DNA from 2 places in the Sphingomonas pollutisoli genome. Region 2 is predicted to be linked to the other one. Evidence: riboswitches for the same ligand, from Rfam matches in the RefSeq annotation. Region 2 holds a riboswitch; the other holds the start of a gene.
What was found. Region 2 has a riboswitch for fluoride ahead of PX554_RS20515 (ABC transporter ATP-binding protein). Riboswitches for the same ligand answer to the same signal wherever they lie in the genome.
Positions count from the first base shown of each region.

Region 1: it holds a riboswitch for fluoride, as region 2 does, so the genes downstream of both, PX554_RS24965 (DUF190 domain-containing protein) here and PX554_RS20515 (ABC transporter ATP-binding protein) in region 2, are expected to answer to the same signal.

Region 1 covers NZ_JARFNJ010000022.1:151-7,838, forward strand. Annotated here, with positions in the region: gene PX554_RS24965 (DUF190 domain-containing protein) at 1-1,683, opposite strand, end outside; fluoride riboswitch at 1,709-1,785, opposite strand; fluoride riboswitch at 1,977-2,043, shown strand; gene PX554_RS24970 (hypothetical protein) at 2,072-2,995, shown strand; gene PX554_RS24975 (purple acid phosphatase family protein) at 3,226-4,185, shown strand; gene PX554_RS24980 (MurR/RpiR family transcriptional regulator) at 4,320-5,222, opposite strand; gene PX554_RS24985 (TonB-dependent receptor) at 5,466-7,661, shown strand.
Region 2 covers NZ_JARFNJ010000011.1:21,839-29,526, forward strand. Annotated here, with positions in the region: gene PX554_RS20500 (heavy metal translocating P-type ATPase) at 1-811, opposite strand, end outside; gene PX554_RS20505 (hypothetical protein) at 834-1,007, opposite strand; gene PX554_RS20510 (hypothetical protein) at 1,184-1,918, opposite strand; fluoride riboswitch at 2,142-2,201, opposite strand; fluoride riboswitch at 2,337-2,410, shown strand; gene PX554_RS20515 (ABC transporter ATP-binding protein) at 2,561-3,307, shown strand; gene PX554_RS20520 (dynamin family protein) at 3,378-5,084, shown strand; gene PX554_RS20525 (MutS-related protein) at 5,235-6,860, opposite strand; gene PX554_RS20530 (MutS-related protein) at 6,857-7,688, opposite strand, start outside.

The DNA of each region.
Region 1 (7,688 bases), on a different contig from region 2:
GATGAGTTCGACGCACATGGTCAGATGCGGATCGGCGATTTCGGCGCCGTTCTGGCGGACCGGGCCATGGTTGCTATAGCCATAGTGCGTGTGGTGCGCGACGGCATTCATGATGCCGTCGTCCTTGGCGGTCGCGACCAAGACCCGGTACAGCGGCTTTGCCGACCAGAGTGAACGCGCCCCTGCCCTCGCCACTTTGTCGGATGGCTTCATGTAAATCCGGATCATGCCGATCTCGGCGGGAGTTACTTCATGAGGGTAAGACATGTGTTCACTTTCGCTTTCATTGCTGAGAAGGGGGGACAAAGGAAGGAATTGTGCAAGGGTGAGCGCCGACCGCGCGGCTCTCGCGTCACGAAGCGTTGAATCAGGGACGACAAAACCCTTGTCGTGTTTGGGCACTGCGATGCGCTGGGAGAGATAGATTCCGCTGTGTCCGGAGCAGAGATAAGACACGAAGCACGCGACCGCGATTGGAACGGCGTTGGTGGCGCCGAACAACTCGATGCCCATGATGGTGCAGGCGAGCGGCGTGTTGGTGGCGCCGGCGAAGACCGCGACGAAGCCAATCCCCGCGAAGAGGTCGATAGGAGCGCCGAGCAAACCACCCAAAGCGTTCCCCAGTGCGGCACCGATGAAGAAGAGCGGCGTGACCTCGCCGCCTTTGAAGCCGGCGCTGAGCGTGACGACTGTAAACACCATCTTGAGGAGCCAGCTCCAGTGATCGACCGGCGCTGAGAAGAAGCCTGCGATCGTCGGCACTCCCGGGGGTGCCGACACACCGAGCCCGAGATAGTCTCGAGTGCCGAGCGCATAGACCAGGCCGATGATGAGCAGACCGCCAACGAAAGGACGAAGCGGTCCGAACGGGAACAGCCGCTTGAAAAAGGCGCCGAGATTGTGGTTCGCTTCGGCAAAGACGAGGCTCGCCAGTCCGAACGCGATGCCGGCGAGTGCGGCCTTGGCCAGCAGGAGAGGCTCCGTCATCAACGAGCCGCCGCTGCCCGATACATAATCGATGTGATAGGCGCCGTGGTGGATGCCCAACTGATGGCAGGTCCAGTCGCCGACGATACCTGCTACGAGGCACGGTACGAGCGCAGGGTATTCGATTCTTCCGACAGCCAGAACCTCCAGCGCAAATACGGCACCGGCGAGCGGTGTGCCGAACACGGCACCGAAGCCGGCGGCGATGCCAGCCATCAGGATGATGCGGACTCCCGACTCATCGAGACGGAAGAAGCGACCAGCGGCGCTGGCCAGGCTGCCTCCGAGTTGAACGGCCGTGCCCTCTCGACCTGCCGAACCGCCAAAGAGATGCGTCGCGACAGTGCCGACGAAGATCAGGGGTGCCATCCGCAACGGGACGCCGCCGCCAGGCTCGTGGATCTGGTCCACGATGAGATTGTTGCCACCTTCGACGCTCTTGCCCATCCAATGGTACAACATGCCGATGGCAAATCCGCCGACCGGGAGGAGGAACAGCAGCCAAGGGTGCGCAAAGCGCGTCCGTGTCGCGACATCGAGGCTCCAGAGGAACGCCGCGCACAGCGAGCCAACGGCGATCGCCATCGGAACGAGGACGATCGTCCAGCGCGCAACCGAGACAGCATGGTCATGCTGCGTCCGGATGAAGGCAGCCAGATTGAACTGGTGAAATAGATTCGAAAACGAAGCGCGCACGATTCCCCCGCATATTGCGTTGCCGCAAACGGTAGGAATCATCAGCCCGGATGGGCGGTTCGGCTCAGGTGAGCCCGGCAGAAATCCATTGCCAGAGCGGGCATATGCAGAAGAGCGTGACACCCGTCAATCGTCGAGGCGGACCAAAATCGAACTTTTTGCTGCATCGCAGCGAAAAGAGGTGCGGTGTGGCAATTCTGCATCAAACGCGCGGCTGTTCTTGCTCGAAGATCTCATGGATTGAAGCGCCTTGTGGATGTCTGTTGACCCACAAGGGGCAAGCCGAGTATCATGTCGAGGTTGGGGATGGAGTCCCCCATAACCGCCGCGCTCGCCGCGGCTGATGACTCCTACTGCGAAGTAAGAAAAGCGGTAGGAGATTGATGTCGTGCAAGCAGCCCAGCCGGCGATTCCCACCTCACAATCCCTGGAGCGCCTTTTCGAGCGCGTCGAATTGATCCCCGGCCGTGGCGATCCACGATCGAACCGCCTTTGCGTTATGACGTTCGTCGCCTTGTTGGCGGGAGAACGACACAGGGATGATCCGAGGACCGCATCACCATTCATCCGGACTTTCGCCGTCCGACTGAATGACAGCCTGCCGGACAATAAGCGACAGCAGCTCAAAATCTTCGCGCCGCGGATCGTCGGCACGAACGATCAATGCGACAATTTGCGAGCCGAGATAGTTCGCTCGTGTTTCGCACAGGAGATCGTACCTCAGCTTCGGCGCGATCGCGATCGTGCTTGGCTTCCCGAGTCGACGTGGGAGCGCATCTATGCGTTTTCCGCCCAGCCGTTTGTCACGAGCGCGGCTTCGGCCCCGTTAATGGACAGGCTGTTGGGATCTGTTCGTCCCCAGGAGTTCGATCAGGTCTCGCGCCTGGCCAGCGATTTGCTGATCACCTGCGCGCGAGCGGCACCCGATAACAAGGGCGACTGGTATTGGGGCAAGGCGATCGAGCTCCTTGATCGACTCTGCGATGCCGGCCCCAGGGCGGCGGGCAATGCGATCAGCGCCGAGACCATTCTGGCCGCAGAGCAGAAACTGCAGCGTCGTAGCGGCTCACGGAAAGGCCTTTCAGGGCTGCTGGAGCGTCTGCATGACCTGATCGGGTGGATTGCGGACCAGCCCACACCGACCCTTACTGCGGTCGATGCGCAATATATGGTGATGAAAAACGCCATGAAGAACCCGGGCGACTGGGACGAGGTTTGGACGGTAAGGCCCGCAGCGACGCCATCGGGAGCGCCAGCCAAGCAGGCGCCCGCCCCCTTATTCCCGCTCAAGTCGAAGACCTCGTCGTCCTGAGACGGCCCCGCTTAAGCGGACATGCGGCTGCTTTCCGCATCTCGACGCAGCTACGGTACGAGACGGCTGAGACAGTCAATGCAAAGCTCGTCAGTAAGTCGCTACGCGCCCAGAGAAGCACCGCCGGTGTAAGACAGCCGGCATGATGACATCTCGGCCTGCCCATGCTGGCAGTTGCCATCTTTAAATCGTCATTAAATCTTGCAAAGAGGCAGCAAGGGAGACTTGCTATGCTTTTGTCACGACGCGAAGCGATCATCGGTGCGACCGCGATTGCCGCCACCGCGGTCGTGCGCATCCCCGCGCGGGCAGCGCCTCCGGCGGTCAATTTCCTCGTTCTAGGGGATTGGGGTCGAGACGGAGCATCCCATCAGCAAGATGTAGCGGACGCGATGGGCCGGTCGGCCAAGCAGATTGGCAGCCGTTTCGTGGTCACCGTCGGCGACAATTTCTACGATAATGGTGTTCAGAGTGCCGACGATCCGCAGTGGCAAAGCTCGTTCGAACATGTCTACACGGCGCCGTCGCTGCAAACGCCATGGTATGCCAGCCTCGGAAATCACGACTATCGGGGCAATCCCCAAGCCCAACTCGAATATGCGGGGTCAAGCAAGCGATGGCGACTGCCGAGCCGCTATTACAAAATTGCGGGCGTTGACATCGGCGCCCCCCATCTGGACCTCTTCATCCTCGACACATCGCCGCTGGTGAACAAATATCGGACCGAATCCGATGGCCCGATCCGCGCGAATGTGCTCACGCAGGACACGCGCACGCAATTGGCTTGGCTCGATCGCGAGCTCGCAGCCTCGCGCGCGCCCTGGAAACTGGTAGCGGGGCATCACCCGATCTTCTCCGGCGGCAGTTCGCACGGAAACACACCGGAAATGATCGCGCAGGTCGAGCCGATCCTCAAGCGGCATGGCGTGCAGGCATATCTTGCCGGGCACGATCACGATCTTCAATTTCTCGATCGCGATGGCCTATCCCTTATACAAACGGGAGCGGGGTCCGAGGTGCGTCCTGTTCAGGCCGTAGAAGGGACCGAATATTGTAACGCGCGTTCCGGTTTTACATGCCTTCGGAGCGATCCGGATATGCTCTCGCTGGAATTTGTAGACTATACCGGCGGCTCGTTATTCAAGCGGAATATCGGCCGCGAAATTGCGCGTTCGCGAAGGGCAGCCTGATCGCCGCGTCTAGCGGCGCCAGTCAACAATTGGAGTTGCCGTCATCACGGACGCTCTTGAGCGGCGCGCGCTCGATTGGTGGTGACCCGAGAAAAGGCTGATTTCATCGAGCGCCCATTCGACGGACTTGCCTTTCAGCGTCGGGACGGCCGCGAGCCCCTGCCCGTCTTCCGCGGTCGTGAAATCGTTTCACGTAGAGCGCCCAATCGACTCAATGTATCGACCGACCGTTTCTGATCCACCGCCGAGAGACCGAGCGCGATCGCTTCGAGCGCTGCCACCGTGGCCGCATGCAGTGCGACTTTTCGGGCTTTACCGCGTCGCACCGGCACGACGATGGTTGCGCGCTCCGCCAGGCGTTGCTCCAGCGAGTCGGTGACAAGAACGATCGGCAGGCCGAGCCGTTGGCCTTCTTCGATCGTTGCTTCCACCTCCTGATAGGCACCGCCATAAGCGAGCAGCAGCAAAGCATCGCCCGCCTGCAAATCGAGGAGCTGGTCGGCGAGCGCGATGCCGCTGGCGTCGCATGTCGCAGAGCGTCGGCCGCTCCGGCCGAGCAATATGCTCATATAGCGCGCCAATGGACCGGACTGACCGATACCGAAAACGACGATCCGCTGGGCGGAATTGAGTGTGGACACGGCCGCGATGAGCATGAGGCGGGTGGCCTCGGTCTTGAGCGCGGCAATCGCGTCTTGATGGGTTTCGAGGACGAAATCGATCGCATGTTCGGTACCCGCGTCGATTCTGGCCAAAGTGCGCTTCATGTTTGCAGCTGGCGTCGATCCGCTATCGAGGCTCTCCGCGATGATTTTCCGCAAGTCCGGCAGCCCGGAAAAGCCCAGCGCTTTCGCAGCCCGTACCACCGTCGCATCGGATGTTCCGATGGCTCGAGCCAGTTCGGTCGCTGAACTCGCGAGCGCAGCCACCCTGTTCTGATCGATATAGCGGGCAACCCGCAACACGGCGGCAGGCAGCGCGTCGCGCAATGCTTCGATACGCGCGCTCAGCAGATCGGTCTTTCTGGTCTCGGACATCGCTGCGCTCGTTTCAAATGTGGTGGGAGGCACGAATCGCGTACCCGGTGCGTGTAGTGATTCTGTCACATCGCCAATCTAGGTAGCAAATACTACGAATCGGAATTGGACGACATCGCCGCGGTCTGCCCCTGAAACTGCGCCAAAGAGCGCATTGGTGTCGTACCGGCCGAATGGTCGGGTCGGCCCTCAAGGGGAAAAGCCATCGCGAACGATCGTCCATTCGGCAAGAGGGGGATTTCGATGAAGGCGATGAAGGCGAGTTTCTGTTCGGGTGTCACCCTGACGAGTATGCTGATGGTCGCTCCCGCATGGGCCCAGGCCACCCCCGAGGCGACCGCTCCTCAAAAGTCCGATATTGCCGAAGGCAGTGACATCGTCGTGACGGCAACCAAGGCCAATGAGATTGCCCCAGTCACGGTTTCACTGGCGACGACCCAGCCGCAGGCGATCGTCTCGCGCTCGTTCATCGAGGATTCGTTGCCCGCGACCGCGGACTTCAACCAGCTTGCACTGATCACCCCCAGCTTCTCAAACACGGGCAGCAATGGAGGCGTCGGTGTCAGCGAATCCAAGGGGCAATTGCGCGGCTTCCAGGACGGCGAGTATAACATCACCTATGATGGTGTTCCGTTCGGCGACACCAATGACCCGACACATCACAGCAATACCTTCTTCCCCTCGAATACGGTGGAAACGCTGGTCGTCGATCGCGGCCCGGGTAACGCGAGCAATCTTGGCCAGGCGACCTTCGGCGGCAGCGTCAACCTGTTCTCGCGGGCAACGCGTGAGGATCCGAGCGCGACGTTCCGCGCGGCTTACGGCACCTTCAACACGTTCCTGGGCCGGGCGATGCTGCAGTCTGGTTCGATCGACAAGCTCGGCGGCACGCAGATTCTCCTCGGCGGGCAATATGTCCGCACTGACGGCCGCCTGACCTATTCGCCCTATCACCAGACCAACCTGTTCGGGAAAGTGGTGATCCCGATCGGCCCGGACGTGCGACTGACGCTGGTGTCGACCTACAACAAGAACCATTTCAACCAGCCGGACAATGACGGCGCAACGCTCGCGCAGGTCGCACAATTTGGCAAGACGTTCAGCCTCAACAACGATCCGACGACACCACAATATCAGGGCTACAATTACACCGACAAGACGACTGATTTCGAGATCGTCAAGTTGGAAGCCGACATTGCGCCCGGCACCCGGTTCGAAAACCGAACTTACACCTATTATTACAACAATTCCACGCTCTCGGCCGCGGACGTGACCGGCGGAACGCCCAATCAGGTGACCGCTGCGGATGGAAAAACCAAGATCATCGGCCACGTACCTGGCTACACCAAGCTCAACAGCTACCGGGTTTATGGCGACATCGCCAAAGCCATAATCGACCTCGGTCCGGCCACATTGACCACCGGCGCATGGATTGAGTGGAGCGTCACTCATCGCAAGCGCTATCAATATGACCTAACCGCGGGTGGTCCGGCTGCCAATGCCTTCGATTATAATCAAAAGACGCCGGCCGGCGTCCCCAAATACATCAATTACGATCAGGATTCACGCGGCAACCAGCAACAGCTTTTCGCCGAGCTGGAAATCAGGCCTTTTGAAAATCTGAAGATCACGCCTGGCATCAAATATATCGACTTCACCCGTTCGGTTAACGCGATCGCCAACCAGAAGACGCACGCACCGGCGATTTTCTCCGAAAGCTGGGACGACACGCTGCCGTTCGTGACGATCAACTATCAGCCAATCGATGGTCTTGCGATCTACGCCCAATATGCCCGCGGGTTTTTGGCGCCGCCGCTTGACGTGCTGCAAATCCAAAATCCAGCCAAGAACACGGTCGAACCGCAGCGGTCGACGAACTATCAGTTGGGCTTCGTCTATCACGGTTCGCATCTGTCAATCGACGCCGATGTGTATAGCATCGACTTCACCAACAAGTTTCAAAGCAAGAAGGACGGAGCAGGCGACACCGTGTTCTACAATTCTGGCGGCGCGCTCTACAAGGGTATCGAAGGTCAGGTAACATACGCTTTCGACAATGGTCTTGCGCTCTTTGCCAATGCATCGCGTAATTACGCTAAAACCAAGGACACGCGCTTGCAGGTGGCCAATGCCCCGTTCATGACCGCGGCTGGCGGGATTCTCTACAGGCATGGCGGGATCAAGGCGTCGCTGATCGACAAATATACCGGTGTGCAATACGGCGACGACGCGCAGACGCCAGACTATCGCATTCCCGGCTACAATACGGCGATCGTGTCGCTGGGATATGATTTTGGGAGGTTCGCGGTTGAGGGCACGGTCTCCGACCTGTTCGACAGCACCAAGGTCACGAACATCACCGTGAATGGCGCGCCATACGATCAATATTATTTCCAGCCGGGCCGTGAAGTCAGCATCAGCCTCACGGCGAAGTTTTGAAAATGCTGGGACATAGAAGCCTTCGCC
Region 2 (7,688 bases):
TCTTCGGCGCGAGGCCGAGCAGCGCTCGGATTGCCCGGCCGGTCGCGGCGCGGGCGCGAAGCTCGAGCACTTGTCCCAGCAGCACCAGCGTCACCACGACCCCGGCCGCCTCGTAATAGATCGGCATCATCGCGCCGTGCTCGCGGAAGCTTGGCGGGAACAAGCCCGGAGCGAGCGTCGCCACCAGGCTGTAGAGGAATGCTGCGCCGACCCCGATCGTGATCAGCGTGAACATATTGTAGTGGCGGCTCCTGAGCGACGCCCAGCCCCGTTCGAAAAAGGGCAGCCCGCCCCATAATACGATCGGCGCGGTCAGCACGAGCTGGATCCAGGGCGACAGCATCGGATCGACGATGTGGATGCCGATCATCTCGGCGCCCATGGAGACGGCGAGCAGCGGCAGCGTGAGCACGCCCGAAACCCATAGGCGCCGCGTGAAATCGACAAGCTCGGCATCGGGCGCGTCGTCGAGCGAGGGCTCCTCGGGTTCGAGCGCCATGCCGCAGATCGGGCAGGTCCCCGGACCGTCGCGGCGAATCTGCGGGTGCATCGGGCAGGTCCAGATCGCGCCCGGGCTGGCCGCGGGCTCCGGGCGGCGATCGTCCGGATAGGCTTGCGGGTTCGCGACGAACTTGGCTTGGCAGTCCGCGCTGCAGAAATGATAGTCTTGGCCGTCATGCGCCGCATGATGCGGCGTGGTCTCGGGGTCAACGGTTATGCCGCAGACCGGGTCCTTCGCCTCATCGTCGGGCTTGGCCTGGCTGGCGCAGCAATCACTTCCGGGACGCGCATGGCGGTCGGCATGGTTCATCTGGCGGTCCTCCGATGCGACCTCATGTGGGGTTTGACATCATGGCAGGGTCGGCCCTAATTGATTCGAGCAGCCGGTCGGCATGTTGCTTGCTGTTCGGCGCTTGTCCGCGGTGACGAAGCGCGATCCTCCCCTTCATCATATGGATAAGCTCTCGCTCGGTCACATCGGCGAAACGATGCAGGTCGGCCGTCATGAAGCTCCTGATCGCCACAAGGTCGCGGTAGTCGCGGACTCGGGCGCGGCGAAGCAGACCTGGCATAGCCCCGATCGACACATTCGCCAGCGACCGCGATGAGAGCTGAGTGGCGCCCTCAAGAGGGGAAAAGCGGACAACCGCCACTCGCCGCACCATGGACGCCACGTTCGGCGCTAGCGCAGAGCACGAAAGAAACTTCGCCTCCGCACGCTCTCGACCGCTTCTTGCCACGCCGATGAAGTTAGCACGCCCAGACGGGGATAGGAGAGGAGCAGCTGATAGGCAGCCGAACCGCCATGTCCGCTTGCAGCGACGTCGAACGCTCCCAGCCGCCGGAGCAGAGGAACAGCCTCGATATGCCCGGCGATGATCGCCACGCCGATCGCAACGTCCACCCAGACGCTGTGCGTGCCCAGCGTGACGAAGCCTGCAACCAACACTGCGACGCTATAGGGTAGCGTGGACCTAACCACGGGCGCCATCGCCTCGACAAGCCTCGACCCTTCGCGTCGGAACCTTGCGAGCGACCACGCTTCGTAGATATTCACGCCCATCGCACAGGCAGCGGACGAGGCGATCCAATCCCATTTGGGTACGATGGGGTGGCTCATCTGCTCGATGAGGCACCAGACGACCACCACCACCGGTAACCCCAGTCCGGCGCAATAGAAGGAGGCCAATTTGCGCCTCGTCGGACGGCCCAGGAAAAGGCTGCCGGCAAGAAGAGCTTCGATCGATGCACAATTATAGACCACGATCGCGAGGCCCGCGACACTGGCGGACCGGACCATGACCCCGATGATCAGGAAAAAACCCGAAAAGTTAAACTGAAGCCGGCACCCTAGCTCAAGGGCCGCCCGCAGCTTGTCCGCGTTCGTTCCGAGACTTTCCCTCGCTCCGCTAGGCATCCAACCTCCCTGCGGGCGGCCGGGCACACAGAAACCTCAAGCGCATGCCCGCGGCCTCGTTGATCATGGCCCTGCTTCGAGCACCGCCCGCGACCGGCGATCCATGGTGCCCTCGTCTTGGCAACCTCCGCAACATCACTGTATCCTCTCACGCCCGAGATTGGCGGGCGCCTTGTGTGTCGAGGACGTCGAGATGCGGCGAGGACACACTCCCACCGCGCTCGGCACGGTAGGAGTCATCAGCCTTTCGGCGAGTATGGGGGACTCCATCCCCTTGCCGGCACGGCGACCTGCATCACACCGGATGGCAGATTTGGGCCAGCCACGCTACTGTCGTGACTTGTTCTTCGCGTCGCGTCAACAGTCGTAAAACGGGCCCGGCAATGCTTGCTTGCGCGGCCAAAAAGCTCGCCATAGGATGGTGCGCGGCAATGGATTCCTGCCTGGCCCGAGAGCCGAACCGCCTGCAAGGCTGATGATTCCTACCTTTTTGCGATTACGCACCAAGGAGGAATTGTGCCTGGACGACTGCCTACAAGCATTTCACCCATCCGCTGGTCAGGTCACGCACCCAAAACTGTGACGGGAAAGGACGATGCCGCGTCGCGGCCGTCGCCGTTAGTAATCGAGGGTCTCCAAACAGTGATCGGAGATCAGCTCATTCACGATCAGCTCGATCTCACCGTAAATCGCGGCGAGATCCTTGGGTTGGTCGGCGGCTCAGGATCGGGCAAATCGGTGCTCCTCAAATCCATCATCGGACTGCTGCGCCCTGCGGCAGGAACGATCCACGTATTCGGAACGGACATTTATTCCGATGACGAGACGGCCGTCGCGAACGTGAAACGGCGTTGGGGAGTCCTTTTCCAAGCAAACGCGCTCTTCTCGACGCTTACAGTCTGCGAAAATGTCCAGGTGCCGCTCCGCGAAAATGCGCGCCTGCCGCAGGAGCTACTGGATCAGATCGCCGCGCTCAAAGTGCGCCAGGCCGGCCTTCCGGACGATGCTCTGTTCAAATATCCAAGCGAGTTGTCGGGCGGCATGCAAAAACGGGCGGGCGTGGCGCGCGCGATTGCGATTGATCCGGAACTGCTGTTACTCGACGAGCCGACCTCGGGTCTCGATCCGATCATGGCAGGGCAAATTGACCGGCTGATCCATGACTTGGCCCATGGCCTGGGTCTGACCGTCGTTCTGGTCACTCATGACATCGACACCCTTTATGCGATCTGCGACCGTGTCGCCGCGCTCGCTGACAAACATATTGTCGCCGTCGCGCCCGTTCGCGAGCTTGAGCACTGTCAGCATCCCTGGGTGCAGGAATATCTGCTGGGCAAGCGGTCCAGGACAGGAGCCATGTCGATCCTTGAAGCGGAGCAGAGAAGCTGATCAGGCCGTCTGAACATTTTCTGAAACCGTCGAAGCGCAGTTGCCGGAGCCGGCAAAAGGGCCGGCCGTTATGATCGAGGTCGCTCATCACCCCGACACCTTGGCGCGATTGCTTCGCCTTCTCGACCAGTTAACTGTCGACCAACCCGAGTTGGCCGATACCGAGGTGACCGTGGCTTCACGGATCGAGAGACTTTCGAAGCGCGTCGAAGCAGGACGTTTCCAGCTCGCCATTGTCGGCCAGTTCAAGCGCGGAAAGTCCACGCTGTTGAACGCGATCCTTGGAGTCGACGCCCTTCCGACCGGCGTTGTTCCGCTGACGGCGATTCCGACGTCGATCGCTTATGGGGATCAAGCAAGGCTCGAGGTCGATTTCACCGATAGGCCCACAGAACGTCACGCCCCTGGCTCTATCGATGAGCTGCGCGAGAAGGTCGCCGAATTCGTAACAGAAACAGGCAATCCCCATAACCGGCAGCACGTTGCCGCTGTCCGGCTGAGCTTGCCTGTTCCCTTGCTTTCCGACGGCCTGGTGGTGATCGATACACCGGGAATTGGCTCGACCGAACGCCACAACAGCAATGCTGCATTGGCGGCTCTGCCGGAGTGTGACGCCGCCATCATGGTTCTGTCACCCGATCCCCCGATAACCGAAGCGGAGATCGCATATCTCGCGCTGATCAAACAACATGCTGCACGGATCATCCCGGTCCTGAACAAGTCGGATCTCGTGACATCGGCGGAGCGCCAGACAATCGGCGACTATGTCATGGCGATCCTTTCAAAGAGCGGAATCGAGGAGCCGCTGTCGGCCGTCGCAGCTCGCGGAACGCCGGTCTTCGGAATCGTCGAACTCAGGAGCCGCATCCAATCGCTGTGGCAAGAGCGAAGCTGGCTTCTCGCCCAGGCCGCCATCCTCAAGACCAAGGCGGATTTGTCCGAGCTGGCGTTCCAGAACGACATCGCCCGCGCGGCCATGAAACTTCCCGTCGAGGCTCTCGATGAGAAGCTCGCCGCTATCCGTGAGGGTGTTGACAAGATCATGGAGCAGCAGCGTGTGGCCGGCGATCTGATGGCCGGCGAACGGCAGCGCCTCCGCAACTTCATCGATGAAGAGGCGGCCGGGATCCGGCAGCGTGCGCAGAACCATCTCCGACAGATTCTTGATCCCACAATCGACAGTTCGCACGACCGACGCGCATTCACGGTGATCGCGGCGGCGAGCACCCGTTTCTTCGAAGACGCTTATCGCGAGCTGACCCAAGTCGTCCGCATCCGCTTGGACGCCGCGGCCGAGCGTGCCCGCGACCGGATTCTGCCGACTCTCGAGCGGATGCGCCAGATCGCGATCGACGCGCTCGACGTTCGCTTCGTCGTTCCCGCCGTGACGATCGAACTGAAGGCGCCGCGCGAACTCGCCTGGATCGAGCGTCAAGCAGAAACGATGAATCCTTTGCCTACCGGCTTGACCGATGGGCTTCTTCCCTCGGCTTGGCGCGACGCGCGCCGCCGACGGCGGCTTCTTCAGGAGGTCGAGCGCATCACGACGCAGAATACGGAAAACCTGCGATGGACACTCCGCCAGCAGGCGGAGGACATCTTGCGTGGATTCGACCGCGAACTGGACCGTCAATTAGAGGATGCGGGACGGTCGATCATGGGATTGGCCCGTCAGGCGCGGGAGGTGCGGAGCGGCGCGGCGGAGGCGGCGGCGCAGCAGATCGCAGCGCGGGATCGGCGAGCTGCGCTGTTGGGGACGGCCGCGACGATCGCATGAGTCGGCATTTTCGCCTGGGGGGTGAGAAGCGTCCATGAGCCGCAATCGCCGTGTTCATCGATGTCGCGCAAGGATCGACCGAGCCGGTCGAAAACCAGTCGACAAGAAATCCGGCGCTCTCTTTGCCGACCGGTTTCTTCATACGTGGTTCTATGCCGTATCGATAGCTGTCGTCGAACCTTCAAAGATCTTACGATACAGATCTTCACCGAAACTGGTCCTGAGCGGCTCGCCTTCGAGGATGCGGAATGATCGCCGACCCTGATCGTCACGGTCGGCGCGCAGAAAGAGCGATGCTTCATCGTGCCGCTCCGCCGCCCGATGGGCATATTCATAAAGGTGGGTGACGAAGACGACCCGGGCGCCACCCGCGCACAATGACTCCACGATGTCGTCGGCGATATCCGAGCCCTCCCGCTCGGTCGTGGAGGCGAACGACTCGTTCAGCAGCATCAGCGCACCGGCACGAAAATGGTCGACGATATCGCTCACGCGCGCCAGCTCCTCGTCGAACTTTCCGCTGACAAGTCCGGCATCTTCCTCCCGCTTGTAGTGCGTCAGCACGTCGCCACAGAGGCTGGCGGCAAAGCGGCGCGCAGGAACGTACATCCCGCATTGCGCCATGAGTTGGGCAACGCCGATCGAGCGGAGCAGCGTAGACTTTCCGCCCTGATTGGCACCGGTGATGACGACGAGCGACCGGCCTCGAGCATGCACATCGCTCGGGACGACTTTCCCGTCGAGATGGAGTCCGAGCAACGGCTCATAAAGCCCATCGCAGTCCAGCGATGGCGCCGGCAACGCCATATCTGGCATGCACGTCGGAAGGTCCGCCGCGTTCAGCGCTTCGTGGAGCGTCAGGCAACCGACGTAAAAGGCCGTTTCGGCTCTCAGCATCTCGAAGAAGTCCTTGAGGCTGCCTGCGGCGTTGCCGAGCGCCTCCGCCGCGATCGCCACGCCACGGTTGGCAAACTCCCGAAGCGCTCGATTGCCCGATTCATCGCTCGGCGCGAGAGAGAACCCGAACGGGCCCAGCTCCTCGCGGAATAAGGACGGGAACCAGCGGCGCAGAAGCCGCTGCAACCAGGTCTGGTGCCAGACCGGCGACTGATGAAGCCGATACTCGCCGGGGACATTGCCGCCTTTGAGCGATGCGCTCATCGTCAAGCCGTCACGCAGGCGAAGCTCATCGAGCTGTTGCGCCAGCTGCGCGACATAGTCTCGATTGAGATCGGTCTCGATCATCGAGAAGAAGCGGAGCCAGCCGGGCGCTTGGAATTGGGCGGTCGCGTCCCCGGCCAGACTGCGTAGTTTCGCGATCGTGGCGAGCGTGTCGCGCAATAGGTCGATCGCCCATCGCAGCACCGTGTCGGGATAATCCCGCGACAAGGTCCCAAGGAAATGATGTCTATGGAGATCGATGCCTTCGGTCGCCAGGCTGTGCAGGGCTCGAACGGTCCGAGGATTGGCAAGCACATCCGCCAGCATGGCTTGCCGGTAGCGGACAACCTCGAGGTCGTTCGCGACGCCCGTTAACAGTTCCCGGCGTACCGCCACGAAGATGTCGTCAGCGCCGTCTGCCATCATTGAGAACAGGGAATTGAGTCCCAGGTCCTGGATCAGCGCGTCGGCATTCCACGGCAGCGCCGCATCGGGGCGAAAATCTTCCAGCCCATGGGCGCGGCGGCCGCTACGCGTCAGTTCGTGCAACTCCATCGAGCGCGACACCCAGCGCCAGTCGCTTTCCCGGTCGGGAAAAAGAAGATAGGCCTTCATTTCCTGAGCCGTTCCGCAATTTGCACGCGGGTCAGGCCATATTTGCCGGCGATCGCCCGGGCATAAGCAAGGCCATCGGCCGGCCGGCGGTCCAGCCGATAGGTTCTTCGCGCTGGATCGTCCGGATCGACCCCGCTGACCATGCTGATCATGGTATCACTCATCTCGCTCAAACCGTCGATGAAGCTCACCCATATGCATAGCAGGTCGAGTGTGACGAGACGTTCGGTGATCCGCTCGCTGAGCAGCTTGGCATCGCGAAATGTCGTCGAGGCGAAGAGTTCGTTCATGATGATGATGCTCTCGCCGCTTGCGCTGCTCAGGACCGCCTGCATGCGAACAAGCTCGTCCTGGAGCTTGCCGTTGGCGCTGTTCGCCACCTCGGGATGCTCGAAATGCGTCAGGATTCGATCGAACAGGTGCAGCCGCGCCGCGCGGCCGGGGACCGGAAGTCCCAGGCAGGCAAGATGGTGAAGCTGACCGAATAGGCGCGCAAAGGTGGTCTTGCCGCCCTGATTGGGGCCGGACACGACGATGATCCGCTCTCGTCCCGCCAGGGAAAAGCTGTTGGTGACGATCGCATCCTCGCCGCCAAGCAGCTTCTGCGCGAGCGCAAGATCGAACGCCTCGTCAGCATGGACGTCCTTCGCCGCGACGACATCGGGCAAACAGAAGCTGAGGCCGCTGCTCTTCAGCGGCGCGATATGATCGAGATAGGTGAGGTAGAATTGAATCTCGCGATCGAAGCGAACGACAATCTCGTCGCCGAAGCCCGCGCCATATCTGGACGCGAACTCGCCGAGCGCGGAGAAAGGGCTAGGGAAAGCA